DNA from 3 places in the Nocardia sp. KT25-26 genome. Region 3 is predicted to be linked to each of the others. Evidence: riboswitches for the same ligand, from Rfam matches in the RefSeq annotation. Region 3 holds a riboswitch; each other region holds the start of a gene.
What was found. Region 3 has a riboswitch for S-adenosylmethionine ahead of AC1HFH_RS22780 (bifunctional o-acetylhomoserine/o-acetylserine sulfhydrylase). Riboswitches for the same ligand answer to the same signal wherever they lie in the genome.

Region 1 (5,899 bases), 1.8 Mb from region 3:
TCGGCGTGTTCGGTGTCCTGCGCGAACGGTACGGCATGCTCGACCTCGACCGGCCGGGGGAAGATCCGGACATCGATGTCCAGGGCGTGCAGGGCATTCATGACCTCGTCGTAGAACGTCGCCACCGTCTTCGGCGCCAACGCGACATGCTGCTGCTTCCCGGTGCTCACCCGGATGTTCAGCTGCTGATCGAGGAAGTCGAATTCGATATCGAACACCTCACCGCGGTACGGCATGGCCGAGGTGGTCAGCCCACGAGCCGAGACGTACAGCGGAACCTGCCACCAGTGATTGATCATCGGCGCCTGCGCCAAGCGGATCTTGCCGACGATCTGCGTCCACATGTGCAGCGTGTCCCGGGTGCCGGTCCAGTCGTCCACGCGCAGCGCCGGCCAGCGCTCGCCGTGCGGTACCGCTTGCATGTGTTTCTCCCTTCGGCCGGATCGGCCGGAAACGCGACGGGATGATCGATTCGGTTCGGCTCGTCCGGCGTGCAGCGGAGCGTCGATATTCGGGCCGGGCGGCCGATGGGGTCCCGTCGGTCGTCTCGCGGTCGATGCAGTGGTGAAACCGGTTTGTGGGACCTGTCGGGCGCGGTCCGTTACCTGTCGACGGATGCCGTGGCGGGCGAATACGGCACCGGTGATGCTGCGCTCCAGGGTAGCCGGATCGCAGCCGGTAGGGCCATCGGTGATCGAACCGTTGGTGCGCGGAGCTCGTTGCCGTCGGCCGGTGGATGGTGCCTAGGATCCCGGCGTGACCGTCCTGCGCTCGATTCTGTTGTTCGCCCTGGCCGCGCTCGCCGAGATCGGTGGTGCCTGGCTGGTCTGGCAAGGGGTCCGGGAGAGTCGCGGCTGGGTCTGGATCGGTGCCGGGGTGATCGCGCTCGGTCTCTACGGTTTCGTCGCGACCCTGCAGCCGGATGCCCACTTCGGCCGGATCCTGGCCGCATACGGTGGCGTGTTCGTTGCCGGATCTCTGCTGTGGGGCATGGCGGCTGACGGCTTCCGCCCGGACCGGTGGGACGTGTCGGGGGCACTCATCTGCCTGATCGGCGTAGCGGTCATCATGTACGCCCCGCGTCCGGCCTGAGTTGCGGTGCTGCGCCCGGTGGCGGCACTTTCCGGTGGATGCCGAGAACCCGGGCCACCAGGGCATCGGACATCCTGTCGGGCAGGTGCGCAATCATCGGCAGCGCCCGCGCACCGCGTCCCGCGGGATAGACCGTCCGCGGTCGCCGGGTGGTGATCGCCTGCACCAGTACAGCGGCGATCGAATCCGGCTCTGCGAGAGGCATACTGCCGGTGGCGCGCCGCACGGCGGTGATCATCGGGTCGTAGAGCCGGACCACCTCGGGGTCGGCCGCCGGCGGGCCGAGTCGGCGGCTGCGGCGGCCCGGTCGAAGATCGCGGTGTCGGCGCCGGTGGGCTCGACGATCACCACCCGGATGCCCCACCCGGCCAGCTCACCGCGCAGGGCGACGCTGAGGGACTCGAGCGCGGCCTTGCAGCCGAGATCGGCCCGTTGTAGGGCATGGCCCGCCGGGCGGTGGGTGCCGCGACATTCACTACCCGGCTCTCCCGCGGGTTGCCTGCAAGGCGCAGGAACCGTCCCTGTCGGCCCGGCTCGCCGAGCTGATCGAGCAGGGCGGTCCGGCGCCGACAGGGGTGTCACGCCAGCCCGGCCGCCCGGAAGTCCAGGGGTGATGCGATACCGGTGGCGGCATCGACGACGCCACCGGTGCAGGTGCCCGACCATGCCTGTGGTCGGTCGGGGGCCGGGACCGGGCCGATACCGTCGGTGACGACGACGTTGAACCAGCCGTCCGGGGTGCCGAGGACATGCAGGTCCTCGTGCAGGCGGACGCGGGTGCCCGGGCGCAGGGTCGCGGCCAGGGCCGGGTCGTGGTGGCGGACGTGTGGGGTTCCGGATTCGTGGCGATAGCTCAGGGTGATGCGCCCGGCGTGCGTTGCGGTGACGGTCGCATCGCGCCAGCCCCACGGTGTGCCGCCGACCTGCGCGGCGTGGCCGGGGTGGACTCGGTGGCCCGGCCGGTGGGACGTGCAGGGCGTGCCCGCGCAGGTTTCGAAGATCTCGGTCATGGTGCACCTCGCACTCATGGCGAAGCTCGCGATCGAGCTTGCCCGGCTTGACCACAGCCGGTCGGCTGCAGCCCGGGTCTTCTCTGGTGGGCACCGTGTCGGGCGACGCGGTTGCCGTCCACCCCGGACCAGAGGCTTGGCGGGTGGAACTCTTGACCTCGCGATCCAGGATAGCCGACGGCTGCGGCCCGAAACCGATAAGTGCGATAATAGTTAGTGCACGAACTGTTATGGTGGCAAGTATTCGGCGAGAGGAGTGGCGATGGCTGCCGATGAGGACGATCCGCTGCGGCTGGACCGGCAGGTGTGTTTCGCGCTGGCGCTGGCGAACCGGTCGGTGCTGAGCGTGTACCGGCCGCTGCTGGAACCGATGGGCCTCACCCACCCGCAGTATCTGGTGATGCTGGCGCTGTGGGGTGAGGCCCCGCTGTCGGTCAAGGAGATCGGCGAACTGGTGCAACTCGATTCGCCGACGCTGTCCCCGTTGCTGAAGCGGCTGGAAGCGATCGGGTACCTCACGCGCCACCGCGACCCGGACAACGAACGCAGCCTCGTCGTGGACTTGACCCCGGCGGGGCGGGCACTGCGCGCGGACGCCGAGCGGATTCCGCCGGCCGTGGTGGAGCGACTCGGTGTCGGATTGTCCGACCTCGAGGAACTTCATGCGGTTCTGACCCGGATAAATGCGGCCGCGCGGCGTGCCGGGCTGCCGCATCCGGAAGGAGCCGGCGCATGACCGGGCATCGTCCCGGCCCGATCCGCTGGATCGGCTATGCCTTCGGCCGCCGGCTACCCGATTCCATGCGGGACTGGGTGCGCAACGATCTGACCGGAAAGTACGCGGTGCCCCGGCATCTGGCCCGCGGTATGGTCCCGCTGCTGCCGATCTTCGTCGTCTTCCTGCTGTTCCCCGGCCCATTGTGGCTGCGCGGTGCGATGATCCTGCTGGCCGTCCTGCTCGCGGCGTTCTACATCGTCGCCTACATGCCGATGAACCGGGCCCACCGGCTGGCGAAACACGGCCTCCCGCCCGATCTGCAGAACCCGGCCCGGCAGGCCCGCCGCGCCGCCGAGCGGGCCGCCTACGAAGCGCGGTACGCGAGGTAGGGCGGCGGCGCCTGCTGCCACGGCGCGGAGCGCAGGTCTGCGATGCTCCGCCGGTCCCGCTGCGCGGGCGCAGACTCGGCCGCCGCACCCACGGCGATCATCGACATCACGGTCCATCCTGGGTCCGGGCGCAGCGCTGTGGTGAGTGCCTCGGCGTCGAAAGCCCGGAACTGGTGGCAGGCCAGTCCGAGCGCCTGTGCCTGCACGGTCAGGTGGGCAACCGCCTGCCCCAGGTCGTACTCGGCGAATTCCGAATAGGCCATGGCCGGATCGTCCACGTAGTGCCGGGTCATCGTGACGATCAGCGCTCCGGCGTCGGGGGCCCACCGAGCCGAGCTGGGCGCCAGGTGCTGTTGCAACAGTTCGTGCCCGGGGTCGCCGCGCCGGGCGGGGAAGAAGGCCCACGGCTGCGAGTTGCCGGCCGACGGTGCCCACCGGGCGGCCTCCAACAGCAGCTCGAGGGTGTCGCCGGTCATTCGATGTTCGCGGTCGAATCGATGGGGGCTGAAGCGCTGGGCCAGGAGCGGGTGGAGTCTCGCTCCCGGCGACTGTTCCGATGTCACGGTCCGTTCCAACCGGTCCGGTGCCGTGTATATGCCCGGTCGAGCGCCGGTAGTCGAGGTTTGTCGGCGTTCGCGATCCACCGTTGCTCGATACCGTGGATCGGCGCCGAGATGATGTAGTCGCTCCCGGCCGCGCCGGACCACCAACACCAAGCCGCCTGCCCGAGGCGGTCGAGATGCTGGGTGGCCGACTGCTGGGTCAACCGTTCGAATCCGCGATCCGGTGGTAGGGCGATGTTCATCGGTGCGATGCCGCGCCGACGCGGGCAGGTCTCCTCGGCTCGCGACCATGTCCGGGTGGCCCTGTCGCGGCGGCAGTTGATCCGGTCGGGCGCCGCCGGTGCGCTGGCGGCGCTGGCCGGTACGGGTGCCGCCGGGAGTGCCAGGTTTCCGGCACCGCGGCGCTGGGGTGATCCGTTCTCGCTCGGCATCGCATCGGGCGACCCCACGCCCGACGGTGTGGTGCTGTGGACCAGGCTGGCGCCGGACCCGTTGGCACCCGACGGTTTCGGCGGGATGGGGATGCGGCCGGTGACGGTCGACTACGAGGTGGCCCACGATGCCGCGTTCACCCGGCCGGTGGCGCGCGGGTCCGCCGTCGCCACCCGGGAACTCGGGCATACGGTGCATCCGGAGGTGCACGGCCTGGAGCCGGATCGGTGGTACTACTACCGCTTCCGGGCGGGCGCAGCCGTCTCGCCGGTCGGGCGTACCCGGACCGCGCCGCCGCCCGGCAGCCGGCCCGCCCGGCTGCGTTTCGCGGTCGCGTCCTGCCAGTCCTGGAACGACGGGTTCTTCACCGCCTACGACCACCTGGCCCGTGAGGACCTGGACCTGGTACTGCACCTGGGCGACTACATCTACGAGAACGCCGTCCGCGGGTACGGGCGGGGTGTGGCGGTGCCGTCCTATCTGCAGCACGAAGCCCGTGACCTGGCCGGGTACCGGCTGCGGTATGCCTTGGTGAAACAGGAAGCGCCACTACGCGCCGCGCACGCCGCCTTTCCGTGGCTGACCGTGCCCGACGATCACGAAGTCGACGACAACTGGGCGGGCGACAGTTCGGCGGCACGGTTCGACGCCGACCACTTGCCGGGCGTGTTCCGCCGCCGCCGGTCGGCCGGCTTCCAGGCGATGTACGAGCACCAGCCGCTGCGCCTGGCGCAGTTGCCGGACGGTCCGCATGCGCGACTGTATCGCCGGATCGGATTCGGCGACCTGGCCGAGATCACCCTGCTGGACACCCGGCAGTACCGGACGCCGCAGGCCTGCGGGGGTGGTTTGCACCCGGACTGTTCGGAGCGAGCCGACCCGTACCGCACGATTCTCGGTGCCGAACAGCGGAATTGGCTGATCGACGGGTTGCGTACCGCACCGGCCCGCTGGCAGCTGCTCGGGAACCAGGTGGTGATGGCCGAAACCGACCACGACCCGGGCCCGGGCGCCGTGCATTCCATGGATGCCTGGGATGGCTACCTCGCCGACCGGGACGCGGTGCTGGGTGCCGCCGCCGCGGCCGGCGCCGGTGGACTGGTGGTCTTCGCCGGTGACCGGCACGAGAACTATGCCGCCGATCTGCGCCAGGAACACGCCGATCCCGATTCGCCGGTGGTGGCCGGTGAATTCACCGGCACCTCGATCACCAGCGGTGGCGACGGGTCGGACGATCCCGGCCGGAGCGAACGGCTGCGCGCCGCGGATCCGGATCTGAAATTCGTCGATACGCAGCGCGGCTACCTGCGGGTGGCGGTCACGGAGGAATTCGTGCACAACGATTTTCGTGTCGTGCCCTATGTGCGCCGACCGGGTGCGCCGGTCACCACCCGGGCGACGTACCTGGTGGAACACGGGGTGCCCGGGGTGCAGCGAGTCCGGGAGGCGCCCGCCCGCCGGGCTCGCCCGGCCGATGAGCGGGCCGGGCAGGTGGACGATCTGGCGGACCGGTCCGGACGGCGCCACGGAGATCCGCCCGGATAGCGGTCAGTGCAATTCGGCGTGCCGGTGCTGCCAGCTGCGTTCCGGCGGGCGCCCGGCGAAGCGGCCGAACAGCAGTGCAGCGACAGTGGCCACCACGAAGCCGGGAACGATCTCGTACAGCCCGGTATCGGCGAGTACATCGATTTCGCG
Region 2 (5,899 bases), 1.4 Mb from region 3:
CGCGGCGTGCGAATCGAGTTGTTGGTCAGCACCAGGAACGGGATCTCGTTCTCCCGCAGCTCGGTGAGGAACTCGTCGGCGCCGGGGATCGGCTGATCCTCGTGCACCAGCACCCCGTCCATATCGGTGAGGTAGGACAGTATCCGGTCATCCGTGGTGGTCACCAGCCAATCATCCGCTATCCGGGCCGCAGTGTCGCCCGCACGCTCCGGCGTGCCCGCCACGGCGCCGCGGGCGCGCATCTGCACCGGCCGGGACTAGGGTCTCCAGAAGCGGTCGCGCACCCACCCGCTGCGGCCGGCCCCGACGCCCACACCACGGCTCGGATCCGGTCGGCCCGCAACGAACGACACACGACAGGAGTGGCGCAGATGGTTGAGCTCAAGCTCGGATACAAGGCGTCGGCAGAACAGTTCGGGCCCCGGGAGCTCGTGGAGCTGGCGGTCGCCGCCGAGGAACACGGCCTCGACAGTGCCACCGTCAGCGATCATTTCCAGCCGTGGCGGCACCAGGGCGGGCATGCCCCGTTCTCGCTGGGCTGGCTGGCGGCCGTCGGCGAACGCACCGAACGGATCATGCTGGGCACCTCGGTGATGACCCCGACCTTCCGCTACAACCCGGCGGTCGTCGCCCAGGCGTTCGCCACCTTCGGCTGCCTGTACCCGGGCCGGGTGATGCTCGGTGTCGGCACCGGTGAGGCGCTCAACGAGATCGCCACCGGCTACCGGGGGGAATGGCCGGACTTCAAGGAGCGCTTCGCCCGGCTGCGCGAGGCGGTGCGGCTGATGCGGGCCCTGTGGACCGGCGAACGCACCGATTTCGACGGCGAGTACTACCACACCGTGGGCGCCTCCATCTACGACGTGCCCGAGGGTGGGATCCCGGTCTACATCGCCGCCGGTGGCCCGGTGGTCGCCCGCTACGCCGGGCGGGCCGGCGACGGCTTCATCTGCACCTCCGGTAAGGGCATGGAGCTGTACAACGACAAGCTGATGCCCGCGGTCGCCGAGGGCGCGGCCAAGGCGGACCGGGCATGCGACGACATCGACAAGATGATCGAGATCAAGATCTCCTACGACACCGACCCCGAGCTCGCGCTGGAGAACACCCGCTTCTGGGCGCCGCTGTCGCTGACCCCGCAGCAGAAGCACGACATCACCGACCCGATCGAGATGGAGGCCGCCGCCGACGCGCTGCCGATCGAGCAGATCGCCAAGCGCTGGATCGTGGCCAGTGATCCCGACGATGCGGTGGAGCAGATCAAGCCGTACCTCGACGCGGGCCTGAACCACCTGGTCTTCCACGCCCCGGGCCACGACCAGCTCCGGTTCCTGGACCTGTTCCGGCGCGATCTCGCGCCGCGGCTGCGCAAGCTGGGCTGATCCTGCCGGTCTATCCGAGGGCGTTGTCCAGATCGGCGAGCAGATCCTCGGTGTCCTCCAGGCCGACCGAGATTCGCACCACACCGTCGGTGAGGCCGATGGTGGCGCGGCCCTCCGGCCCCATGGCCCGATGGGTCGTGGTGGCCGGATGGGTGATCAGGGTCTTGGCGTCACCGAGGTTGTTCGAGATGTCCACGATGCGCAGCCGGTTCAGTACCTCGAAGGCGCGCTTCTTACCGTCGTCTCCGGAGAGTTCGAAGGTGACGACGGTGCCGCCGCCGGACATCTGGGAACGCGCCAGATCGTATTGCGGATGCGATTCCAGGAACGGGTACCGCACCCAGCCGACACCCGGGTGTTCGTCCAGGAAACGGGCGATGGCCAGCGCGGATTCGGTGGAGTGCCGGACCCGCAGCGGCATGGTCTCCAGGCCCTTCAGCAATGTCCAGGCATTGAACGGGCTCAGCGCCGGACCGGTGTGCCGCATCAGGTTCTTCACCGGCCCCTGGATATAGTCCTCGTCGCCGAGGATGACACCGCCGAGCACCCGGCCCTGTCCGTCGATGTGCTTGGTGCCCGAGTACACGACCACGTCGGCACCCAGTTCGAAGCCCCGCTGCAGCAGCGGCGTGGCGAAGACGTTGTCCAGCACCACCTTCGCGCCCGCGGCATGGGCGAGCTCGGCCACCTTGCGTACATCGACCAGCGTCTGCATCGGATTGGCCGGGGTTTCGAAGAACACCGCCTGGGTGGGCACCGACAGCGCCTGCTCCCACTGCTCGAGATCGTCACCGTCGACGAAGACGGTTTCGATGCCCCAGCGCGGCAGGATCTCGTTGCACACCACGAAGCACGAACCGAACAGGCTGCGGGCGGCGACCAGCCGGTCCCCGGCCTGCAGCAGCGCGCCGAGCGCGGTGAACACCGCGGACATCCCGCTGGCCGTGGCGAAGGCGGCTTCGGCGCCGTCGATCAGGCGCATCCGCTCCTCGAACACCGCGACGGTCGGGTTGCCGTAGCGCGAGTACACGAAATGCTCCACCTCGCCGGTGAACGCGGCCTCGGCGGCCTCGGCGCTCTCGTAGACGAAGCCGGAGGTCAGATACAACGCCTCGGAGGTCTCCTCGAAGCCGGAACGGCGGAGTCCGCCGCGGACACCCAGCGTCGCCGGGCCGACCTCGGCGGGCAACGGACGGTCGAACGATCCACCGGTGATCATGAATCCGCAATCCTTTCGAATCAGGACTGGCGCCACGGCAGACCGACGGCCCGCCAGCCACTGCCACCGCGATGTCCGTGGGCATCCAAGCCGCCCTCGAAACCGTCGAGCACGTTGTAGGACGGGGCGATTCCGGCACCAGTGGCCAGGGCGGCCGCATGCGCGGACCGCTGACCGGAACGACACAGGAACACCACCGGCGCCTCGGCCGGCCGGTCGCGCAGAGCTTCGGCGAGCCGGTCACCGAATTCGGGGTTGCGGGAGCCGTTCACATCGACCCACTCCAGCAGCAGGGTCGGCCGCTCGATCGCACTGGTGTCCGGTACGCCGACGAACCGCCACTCCGCATCGGTGCGCACATCCACCAGCACCGCATCGGGGTTCTCGGACAGGATCTTCCACGCCTGCTCCGGGGTGATGTCGCCGGCGTAACTCATGTTCGAACCTCCTGTGAATCCGCACTTGCCGCATTCGGAGTCGAAAACGGCCAGGTCGTCACCCGGAGCACCCCACCGCGGAGGAGGGTTGCCGACCAGCCAGCCGGGGCTTGTCGCTGGTACTCATGACCTCGGCACCGAGATTGCCCCGGCACCGGGCACGCTGTCAACTCGCTTCGAGATCGGTCACAACCGTCAGATGGTGCACACCAGCCAGCTGCCGTCGATCCGCCGGAACTCCCAGGTACTACTGGATTCCGCGCCGTCGACCTGCACGGTGACGGTGGCCCGTCCCCGGTCGCCGTTGATCCGCTGATCGGTGACGCGGGAAAGCTCGGCCGGTGCTTCGGGATCCGGCCCGCCGAGTTCGTCGGACAATCCGGAAGCCGCTTCGTCGAAGTCCGGGCAGGCCACGCCGATCGGCGGGCGCCGGTCACTGTTGGCCCGGGCGTCCAGGTAGTTGGCCGCGGCCGCGGCGATCCGGTCGGCTTCTGTGACATTTTTCTCAGCGGGCGACAGCAGGCCGCCCAGCACGATGGCGATCAGCACCAGCACGGCGATCACGGCGGCCACCGCGAACGGGACGATGGAGCGTTTGTCGGTCTGGTCGACGACGATCGGCGGCTCGTCCTCGTGGTCGGGCCGACTTTCGCCCGGTCGCTGCTCGGTCATAGCATGGAATCATCCCACTCCGGGCCCGGGGAACCGGAGCCGGATCGTGCGCGGATAGAATCGGCCCTTGCGGCCTGCCGCCGAGTCGACGGCCGCCCGCCCGATGCCGGGCCGTCAATTTAGCCTAAGCTAAGTAGACACCGTCAATCGTTATCGACCATAAGGGTGCGCGTAAGAGATGACCGAGAACACTGAGTCGACGGCCGTGGGCGCCGCGGGGACCCGCCCGCTCCGCATTGCGATCGTGGGCGCCGGACCGGCCGGGATCTACGCCGCCGACGCATTGATGAAGTCCGATGCCGAGGTGTCGATCGACCTGTTCGAGCGCATGCCTGCGCCGTTCGGGCTGATCCGCTACGGCGTCGCGCCGGACCACCCGCGGATCAAGGGCATCGTCACCGCCCTGCACAAGGTGCTGGACAAGGACGAGGTCCGCCTGCTCGGCAATATCGACTACGGCACCGACATCACCCTGGACGACCTGCGGGTCTTCTACGACGCGGTGATCTTCTCCACCGGCGCCAACGCCGACCGGGCCCTGCCGATCCCCGGGATCGACCTGGACGGCTCCTACGGTGCGGCCGACTTCGTCTCCTGGTACGACGGCCACCCCGATGTGCCGCGCAGCTGGCCGCTGGACGCCGAGAAGGTCGCCGTCCTCGGCGTCGGCAACGTCGCACTCGATATCGCCCGCGTGCTGGCGAAGACCGGCGACGAGCTGCTGCCCACCGAGATCCCGCCGAACGTGTACGCCGGCCTGAAGGCCAACAAGGCCGTCGAGGTGCACGTATTCGGCCGGCGCGGTCCCGCCCAGGCCAAGTTCACCCCCCTCGAACTGCGCGAACTCGACCACTCGCCGACCATCGAGGTCATCGTCGATCCCGAGGACATCGACTACGACGAGGGCTCGGAGGCCGCGCGGCGCAACTCCAAGCAGGTCGACATGGTCTCCAACACCCTCGAGCAGTGGGCCATCCGCGACCAGGGCGACCGGCCGCACAAGCTGTACCTGCACTTCTTCGAATCGCCCGCCGAGGTCCTCGGCTCCGACGGCAAGGTTGTCGGCCTGCGTACCGAGCGCACCCAGCTCGACGGCACCGGCAACGTCAAGGGCACCGGCGAGTACAAGGACTGGGATGTGCAGGCGGTCTACCGTGCCGTCGGCTACCTGTCGCAGAACATCACCAACCTGCCGTTCGACGATCAGGCCGGCACCGTCCCGAACGAGGCCGGCCGGGTACTGGTCGACGAGAGCGCCGCGGGCGCGGACCGGTTCATGAAGGCCACCTACGTGACCGGCTGGATCAAGCGCGGCCCGGTCGGCCTGATCGGCCACACCAAGGGCGACGCCAACGAGACCATCGCCTGCCTGCTCGACGATGCGAAGGACTTCGCGCCGGCCGAGCGTCCGGAACTCGACGCGGTGACCGACTTCCTGGAGAGCAAGGGCATCCCGTTCACCACCTGGGCCGGCTGGTACCGCCTGGACGCGCACGAGCGCGCCCTCGGTGAGCCGGAGGGCCGGGAGCGGGTCAAGGTGGTCGAGCGCGAGGACATGCTCCGCGCTTCCGAGCCGAACAAGGTGTAATTCGTTGTCCGGTCGCGTCGATTCGACGCGACCGGACACCCGATCTCGAGGCATCCTGTAGCAGTGTTCGATGCCCATGTGCATATCTTCGACCCGCGGTTCCCGCTGGCCGAGAACGAAGGCTATCTACCGCCGCCGTTCACCATCGCCGACTACCGGAACCGGATGTCGCGCTTCGACGTTCGTGGTGGGGCCGTGGTCAGTGGCTCCTTCCAGGGAACCGATCAGAGCTACCTGAAGGCCGCGCTGGCCGAGCTCGGCCCGGACTGGGTCGGCGTCACCCGGCTGCACCTGGACGCCGCCGATTCCGACATCCTCGAACTCGACGAGGTCGGGGTGCGGGCGCTGCGTTTCAACCTCAAGCGGGCGGCCGCCGATATCGAGCAGATGACCCTGCAGGCGCTGCGCGCACACGAACTGGCCGGCTGGCATGTCGAGGTGTACATCGACGGCCACATGCTGGCCTCACTGCAGCCGGTGATCTCCAAACTGCCCGCCCTGTCGATCGACCACCTCGGCATGTCCGAGGAGAGCCTGCCGTACCTGCTGGATCTGGTCGACCGCGGCGCCCGGGTGAAGGCCACCGGATTCGGCCGGGTCG
Region 3 (5,899 bases):
GGTTTTCGACTTCATCGACGGCGTCATGGGTGCACTTCAGGACCTGATCGACTGGCTTTTCTGACCTGCATCCACGGGTCGAAACCCGGTACCGGGTCATCCGGCGGTAGTGACGCCGGATGACCCCCTACCGGCACGAGCAGCCGCCCAGACCGTCCCGGTGAACAAAACCAGTCCGATCGTGGCCAGGCCCGCGCCTACCAGGGCCGGCGCGGTGTAACCCAGCCCCGCGGCGATGACGAGGCCACCGAGCCATGCGCCGAGGGCGTTGGCGACGTTCAATGCTGCGTGGTTGAGCGCCGCGGCCAGGGTCTGGGCGTCCGATGCCACATCCATCAGCCGGGTCTGCAGGGCCGGCACCAGCGCGGCGCCGGTGGTGCCGACCAGGAAGGCGCCGACGGCAGCGGACAGCGGGTGCTGTGCGGCGAGGGTGAAGCCGGCCAGCACCACCACCATCACGATCAGGCCGCCGAAGATCGACCGGTCCACTCCGCGGTCGGCGAGCACTCCGCCGACGATATTTCCGGCCACCATGCCCAGCCCGAACAGCATCAGCACCAGGGGCACGGCGCCGGCGGACATCCCGGCGACATCGGTGAGGGTGGTGGCGATGTAGGTGTAGACGGCGAACATGCCGCCGAAACCGACCGCCGCAACGGCGAGGGTGAGCAGCACCTGCGGCCGGCGCAGGGCGCCGAGTTCGGTGCGCGGGTCGGTGGGGCGGAATCCGGACAGTTCCGGGACGAATCGCAGCAACGCGGCGATCGTCGCGAGGCCGATCAGGGCGACCACCACGAAGGCGTCCCGCCAGCCGAGTGTCTGACCGAGCCAGGTGGCTGAGGGAACGCCGACGACGTTGGCGGCGCTCAATCCCAGCATAACCGCAGCAACCGCCTTGGCGCGCTGCCCGGCCGGAGCCAGCGAGGCCGCAGCCAGCGAGGCGACACCGAAATAGGCACCGTGCGGCAGACCGGAGACGAACCGCGCCGCCACCAGCAAACCGAAGGTCGGGGCCAGCACCGTGGCGGTGTTGCCGACGGTGAAGGCCACCATCAGCAGCACCAGCAGCTTCTTGCGGGCCATCCGGGCACAGAGCGCCGCGATCACCGGGGCGCCGACCACCACACCGAGCGCGTAGGCCGACACCGCATGCCCGGCCGTCGGCTCGGACACCCGGAACGCGGCCGCGATATCCGGCAGCAACCCCATGGTGACGAACTCGGTGGTACCGATCCCGAACCCACCTAGCGCCAGCGCCAGCATGGCCGGCACATGCCAGCCGGTCCGTGGCACGGCGTCGGTACGGTCGGTGTTCACCGGAGGCGCGGAAGTCACGTCTCAGTTCAACAAGGCCATGCTGCGGTTCGCTCCTCGACAGCACGTGAGTTCCGCCACCCGGCCACCCGGCCCCGGGCCCGCATCCCGAAACGACAACGGTCGTCGCAGCACCCTCGATCGAGGGCGTTGCGACGACCGTACAACCGGAAACGGGCCGCAGATGTGGCGGCGGAACCGGCTCGTTATCGCAGCGCGCGGGCCAGGTTCACATCCAGCGCACCGAGGAACTCTTCGGTGGTCAGGTAGCCCTGGTCGCCGCCGACGAGCAGCGCGAGGTCCTTGGTCATCTGGCCGCCCTCGACGGTCTTGATCACCACATCCTCGAGGGTCTGCGCGAAGTTGATCACCTCGGGGGTGTTGTCCAGCTTGCCGCGATGCTCGAGACCACGGGTCCAGGCGAAGATCGAGGCGATCGGGTTGGTCGAGGTCGGCTTGCCCTGCTGATGCTGCCGGTAGTGCCGGGTGACCGTGCCGTGCGCGGCCTCGGCCTCACAGGTCCGGCCGTCCGGAGTGAGCAGCACCGAGGTCATCAGGCCGAGCGAACCGAAGCCCTGGGCGACGGTATCGGACTGCACGTCGCCGTCGTAGTTCTTGCAGGCCCACACGTAACCGCCCTCCCACTTCATGGAGGAGGCGACCATATCGTCGATGAGGCGGTGCTCGTAGGTCAGCCCGGCCGCGTCGAACTCGGCCTTGAACTCGGCGTCGAACACCTCCTGGAAGGTGTCCTTGAACATGCCATCGTAGGCCTTCAAGATGGTGTTCTTCGTCGACATGTACACGGGGTAGTTCTGCTGCAGGCCGTAGTTGAACGAGGCCCGCGCGAAGTCCTCGATGGACTTCTTGAAGTTGTACATGCCCATCACGACGCCGCCGTCCTCGGGCATCTTCACGACCTCGTGGACGATCGGCTCGCTGCCGTCCTCCGGGGTGAAGGTGAGGGTGACGGTGCCGCCCTGGAAGACCTTGAAGTCGGTGGCCCGGTACTGGTCGCCGAAGGCGTGCCGGCCGATGATGATCGGCTTGGTCCAGCCCGGTACCAGCCGGGGCACGTTGGAGATGATGATCGGGGCGCGGAAGATGGTGCCGCCGAGAATGTTACGGATGGTGCCGTTGGGCGACCGCCACATCTTCTTGAGGCCGAACTCCTTGACGCGGGCCTCGTCGGGGGTGATGGTGGCACATTTCACACCGACGCCATGCTTCTTGATCGCATTCGCCGCGTCGACGGTGACCTGGTCGTCTGTCTTGTCCCGGTACTCGATCCCGAGGTCGTAGTACTCGAGGTTCAGGTCGAGGTACGGGTGGATCAGCTTGTCCTTGATGAACTGCCAGATGATCCGGGTCATCTCATCACCGTCGAGTTCGACGACGGTGCCTTCAACCTTGATCTTGGACATGGATCTTCGTGTCCTCCTAGGATGGTGCCCTCATTGCACGGCCAGGTGAACACGCTTGTGAGCGGACCCCAGCTGTTCAACAGACAACGTATATGCCCCGCGTTGTTTGCGAGACGTGTGGTGCAAACAAGACAAGCGTACTGCTGTCGGCATCCTCACCGCTCGGGGAGGGCCCACTGTGCGGACCCTGGCCGGGAGACGAACAGCCGGTGCTGCCGACGTGACAGGAAACACTTCCGAGGCCCCAGCTTACCGACCGGCACCGACGGCGAACATCGGCAACCGATACCCACCGCGCATAACCGGCGACACGCACACCACCACGCTCCCCGCCCGGTACCGGGCCGCGGCGGCCCACCCGGGAATCGGACCGAAATTTCCGCACGGACGCCATCGACAGTTAACATGTCGAATCAGGTCATGAGTGCCAGCGCCAAGCCCCGGCTCGCTGGCCGGCAACCCTCCTGTGCGGTGGGGTGCTCCGGGTGATGACCGGGCTCTCGAGAGTCGAGAGCAAGCGCGCAGTTCAGGAGGTATCCGATGACCGACTGGTCCTTCGAAACCAAGCAGATCCATGCCGGGCAGGCACCCGAGGACGGTACCGGCGCCCGCGCCCTACCGATCTACCAGACCACTTCCTACGCCTTCCGCGACACCGACCATGCCGCCGCGCTGTTCGGGCTCGCCGAACCGGGCAATATCTACACCCGGATCATGAACCCCACCCAGGACGTGGTGGAGCAGCGCATCGCCGCGCTCGAGGGCGGGGTCGCCGCCCTGCTGCTGGCCTCCGGGCAGTCCGCGGAGACCTTCGCGATCCTCAACCTGGCCGGCGCCGGGGATCACATCGTGGCCAGCCCGCATCTGTACGGCGGCACCTTCAACCTGTTCCGCTACACGCTGCCGCGGCTCGGCATCGAGGTCACCTTCGTCGAGGACCCGGACGACCTGGACCAGTGGCGGGCCGCCGTCCGGCCGAACACCAAGGCGTTCTACGGCGAGACGATCGCCAACCCGAGCAGCGCGGTCCTGGACATCCCGGGCATCGCCGAGGTCGCGCACACCGCCGGGGTCCCGCTGATCGTGGACAACACCGTGCCGACCCCGTACCTGGTCCGGCCGCTGGCGCACGGCGCCGACATCGTGGTGCACTCGGCGACCAAATACCTGGGTGGGCACGGTACGGCGGTGGCCGGTGTGCTCGTCGACGGCGGCACCTTCGACTGGACCGGACGCGACGCCGACGGCGCCCCGCGGTTCCCCGGCTTCACCGAGCCCGACCCCAGCTACCACGGCGTGGTGTACGCCGACCTCGGTGCCCCGGCGTTCGCGCTGAAGGCCCGGGTGCAGCTGCTGCGCGATCTGGGCGCCGCGGTGGCCCCGTTCAACGCCTTCCTGATCGCGCAGGGCCTGGAGACGCTGAGCCTGCGGATGGAACGGCATGTCGCCAACGCCGAGGACGTTGCGAGGTTCCTCACCGAACAGCCTGCTGTCAGCGCCGTCCACTACGCGGGACTGCCCGGTTCACCCTGGTACGAACGTGCCCGGCAGCTGGCCCCGAAGGGTGCCGGCGCGGTCGTCTCGTTCGAGCTGCGCGGCGGCCTGGAGGCCGGTAAGAAGTTCGTCGACGCATTAACCCTGCACAGCCATGTCGCTAACATCGGTGACGTGCGTTCCCTCGTGATCCATCCGGCGTCCACGACGCATGCGCAGCTGACGCCGGAGGAACAGCTGGCCGCCGGCGTCACTCCCGGCCTGGTCCGGCTCGCCGTGGGCATCGAGGGCATCGACGACATCCGCGCCGATCTCGAGGCCGGGTTCGCGGCGGCCGGATCGGCTGCCGACGACACGGCGGTTGCGACGTGACTGTGAGTACCGAATCGCCGAGCTGCCCGTCCGGCGTCGCGCTGCTGCCGCCGGGCGACGGGCAGCTCGGCACAGTCGCGGTCGGGGATATCGCGCTGGAGAACGGCGCGGTGGTCCCCGATGTGGAGCTGGCCGTGCAGCGCTGGGGTGAACCGTCGGCCGCGCTCGACAATGTGGTGCTGATCGAACACGCTCTGACCGGCGATTCCCACGTCATCGGCGGCCCCGGTACCGCGCCGGGCTGGTGGGAAGGCATGGTCGGGCCGGGCGCCCCGATCGACACCGACGAATGGTGCGTGATCGCCACCAACGTGCTCGGCGGCTGCCGCGGCAGTACCGGACCGGGCGCACCGGCACCGGACGGGGCGCCCTGGGGTGCCCGCTTCCCCGGGATCTCGATCCGCGACCAGGTGACGGCCGAGGCGGCACTGCTGGACCGGCTCGGCATCGAGCGGGTGGCCGCCGTCGCCGGTGGCTCGATGGGCGGCATGCGGGTGCTGGAATGGATGATCGGCTACCCGGACCGGGTCGGCGCCGCACTGGTGCTGGCGGTCGGCGCCCGGGCCACCGCGGACCAGATCGGCACCCAGACCACCCAGATGGCCGTGATCCAGGCCGACCCCGACTGGCAGGGCGGTAACTATCACGGCACCGGCCGGGCCCCGACGACCGGGATGGGACTGGCCCGGCGGATCGCCCATCTGGCCTATCGCACCGAAGGCGAACTCGACCACCGGTTCGAGAATCACCCGCAGGGCGACGAGGATCCGTGGACGGGCGGGCGCTATGCGGTGCAGAGCTACCTCGAGCACCAGGCCGACAAGCTGTGCAAACGCTTCGACCCGGCCACCTACGTCCTGCTCAGCGAGGCGATGAACCGGCACGATGTCGGCCGCGGCCGCGGCGGGATCGCCGCCGCGCTGGCCAGCACTCCGGTGCCGTGCGTGGTCGGCGGCGTCGACTCCGATCGGCTCTATCCGCTGCACACCCAGGCCGAACTGGCCGAGGGGCTGCCCGGTTGTTCCGGGCTGGAGATCGTGCACTCGCGGGACGGCCACGACGGGTTCCTCACCGAGGCCGCCGCGGTCGGCAAGCTGCTGACCGAGACCATGCGGCTGGCCCGTTCGGCCGTCAAACGCTGAGCGTAGCGGCCAGGAATACGATCGAGCTGCCGAGCACGGTCAGCGCCGCCACATCGAAGGGCTTGCTGCGCACGGCCAGCAGACCGGCCTCCACGGTCGGCAGCGACAGCCGGAAGGCCGCCCCGACCAGTGCCGCGCTGCCGAAGATGATCG

Region 1: it holds a riboswitch for S-adenosylmethionine, as region 3 does, so the genes downstream of both, AC1HFH_RS05140 (hypothetical protein) here and AC1HFH_RS22780 (bifunctional o-acetylhomoserine/o-acetylserine sulfhydrylase) in region 3, are expected to answer to the same signal.
Region 2: it holds a riboswitch for S-adenosylmethionine, as region 3 does, so the genes downstream of both, AC1HFH_RS03345 (rhodanese-like domain-containing protein) here and AC1HFH_RS22780 (bifunctional o-acetylhomoserine/o-acetylserine sulfhydrylase) in region 3, are expected to answer to the same signal.

The regions. Positions count from the first base shown of each region.
Region 1 is NZ_CM152813.1:1,147,599-1,153,497, forward strand. It holds gene AC1HFH_RS05130 (DUF5996 family protein) at 1-422, opposite strand, end outside; gene AC1HFH_RS05135 (YnfA family protein) at 757-1,092, shown strand; gene AC1HFH_RS05140 (hypothetical protein) at 1,671-2,102, opposite strand; SAM riboswitch class IV at 2,141-2,260, opposite strand; gene AC1HFH_RS05145 (MarR family winged helix-turn-helix transcriptional regulator) at 2,365-2,838, shown strand; gene AC1HFH_RS05150 (DUF5313 family protein) at 2,835-3,209, shown strand; gene AC1HFH_RS05155 (nitroreductase family protein) at 3,185-3,685, opposite strand; gene AC1HFH_RS05160 (alkaline phosphatase D family protein) at 4,022-5,749, shown strand; gene putP (sodium/proline symporter PutP) at 5,753-5,899, opposite strand, start outside.
Region 2 is NZ_CM152813.1:728,752-734,650, reverse strand. It holds gene AC1HFH_RS03360 (HAD-IIA family hydrolase) at 1-122, opposite strand, end outside; gene fgd (glucose-6-phosphate dehydrogenase (coenzyme-F420)) at 372-1,382, shown strand; gene AC1HFH_RS03350 (O-succinylhomoserine sulfhydrylase) at 1,393-2,601, opposite strand; gene AC1HFH_RS03345 (rhodanese-like domain-containing protein) at 2,622-3,038, opposite strand; SAM riboswitch class IV at 3,055-3,169, opposite strand; gene AC1HFH_RS03340 (Rv0361 family membrane protein) at 3,234-3,710, opposite strand; gene AC1HFH_RS03335 (FAD-dependent oxidoreductase) at 3,889-5,298, shown strand; gene AC1HFH_RS03330 (amidohydrolase family protein) at 5,362-5,899, shown strand, end outside.
Region 3 is NZ_CM152813.1:5,010,820-5,016,718, forward strand. It holds gene AC1HFH_RS22770 (MFS transporter) at 97-1,263, opposite strand; gene AC1HFH_RS22775 (NADP-dependent isocitrate dehydrogenase) at 1,521-2,738, opposite strand; SAM riboswitch class IV at 3,155-3,264, shown strand; gene AC1HFH_RS22780 (bifunctional o-acetylhomoserine/o-acetylserine sulfhydrylase) at 3,279-4,604, shown strand; gene metX (homoserine O-acetyltransferase MetX) at 4,601-5,746, shown strand; gene AC1HFH_RS22790 (DUF3017 domain-containing protein) at 5,736-5,899, opposite strand, start outside.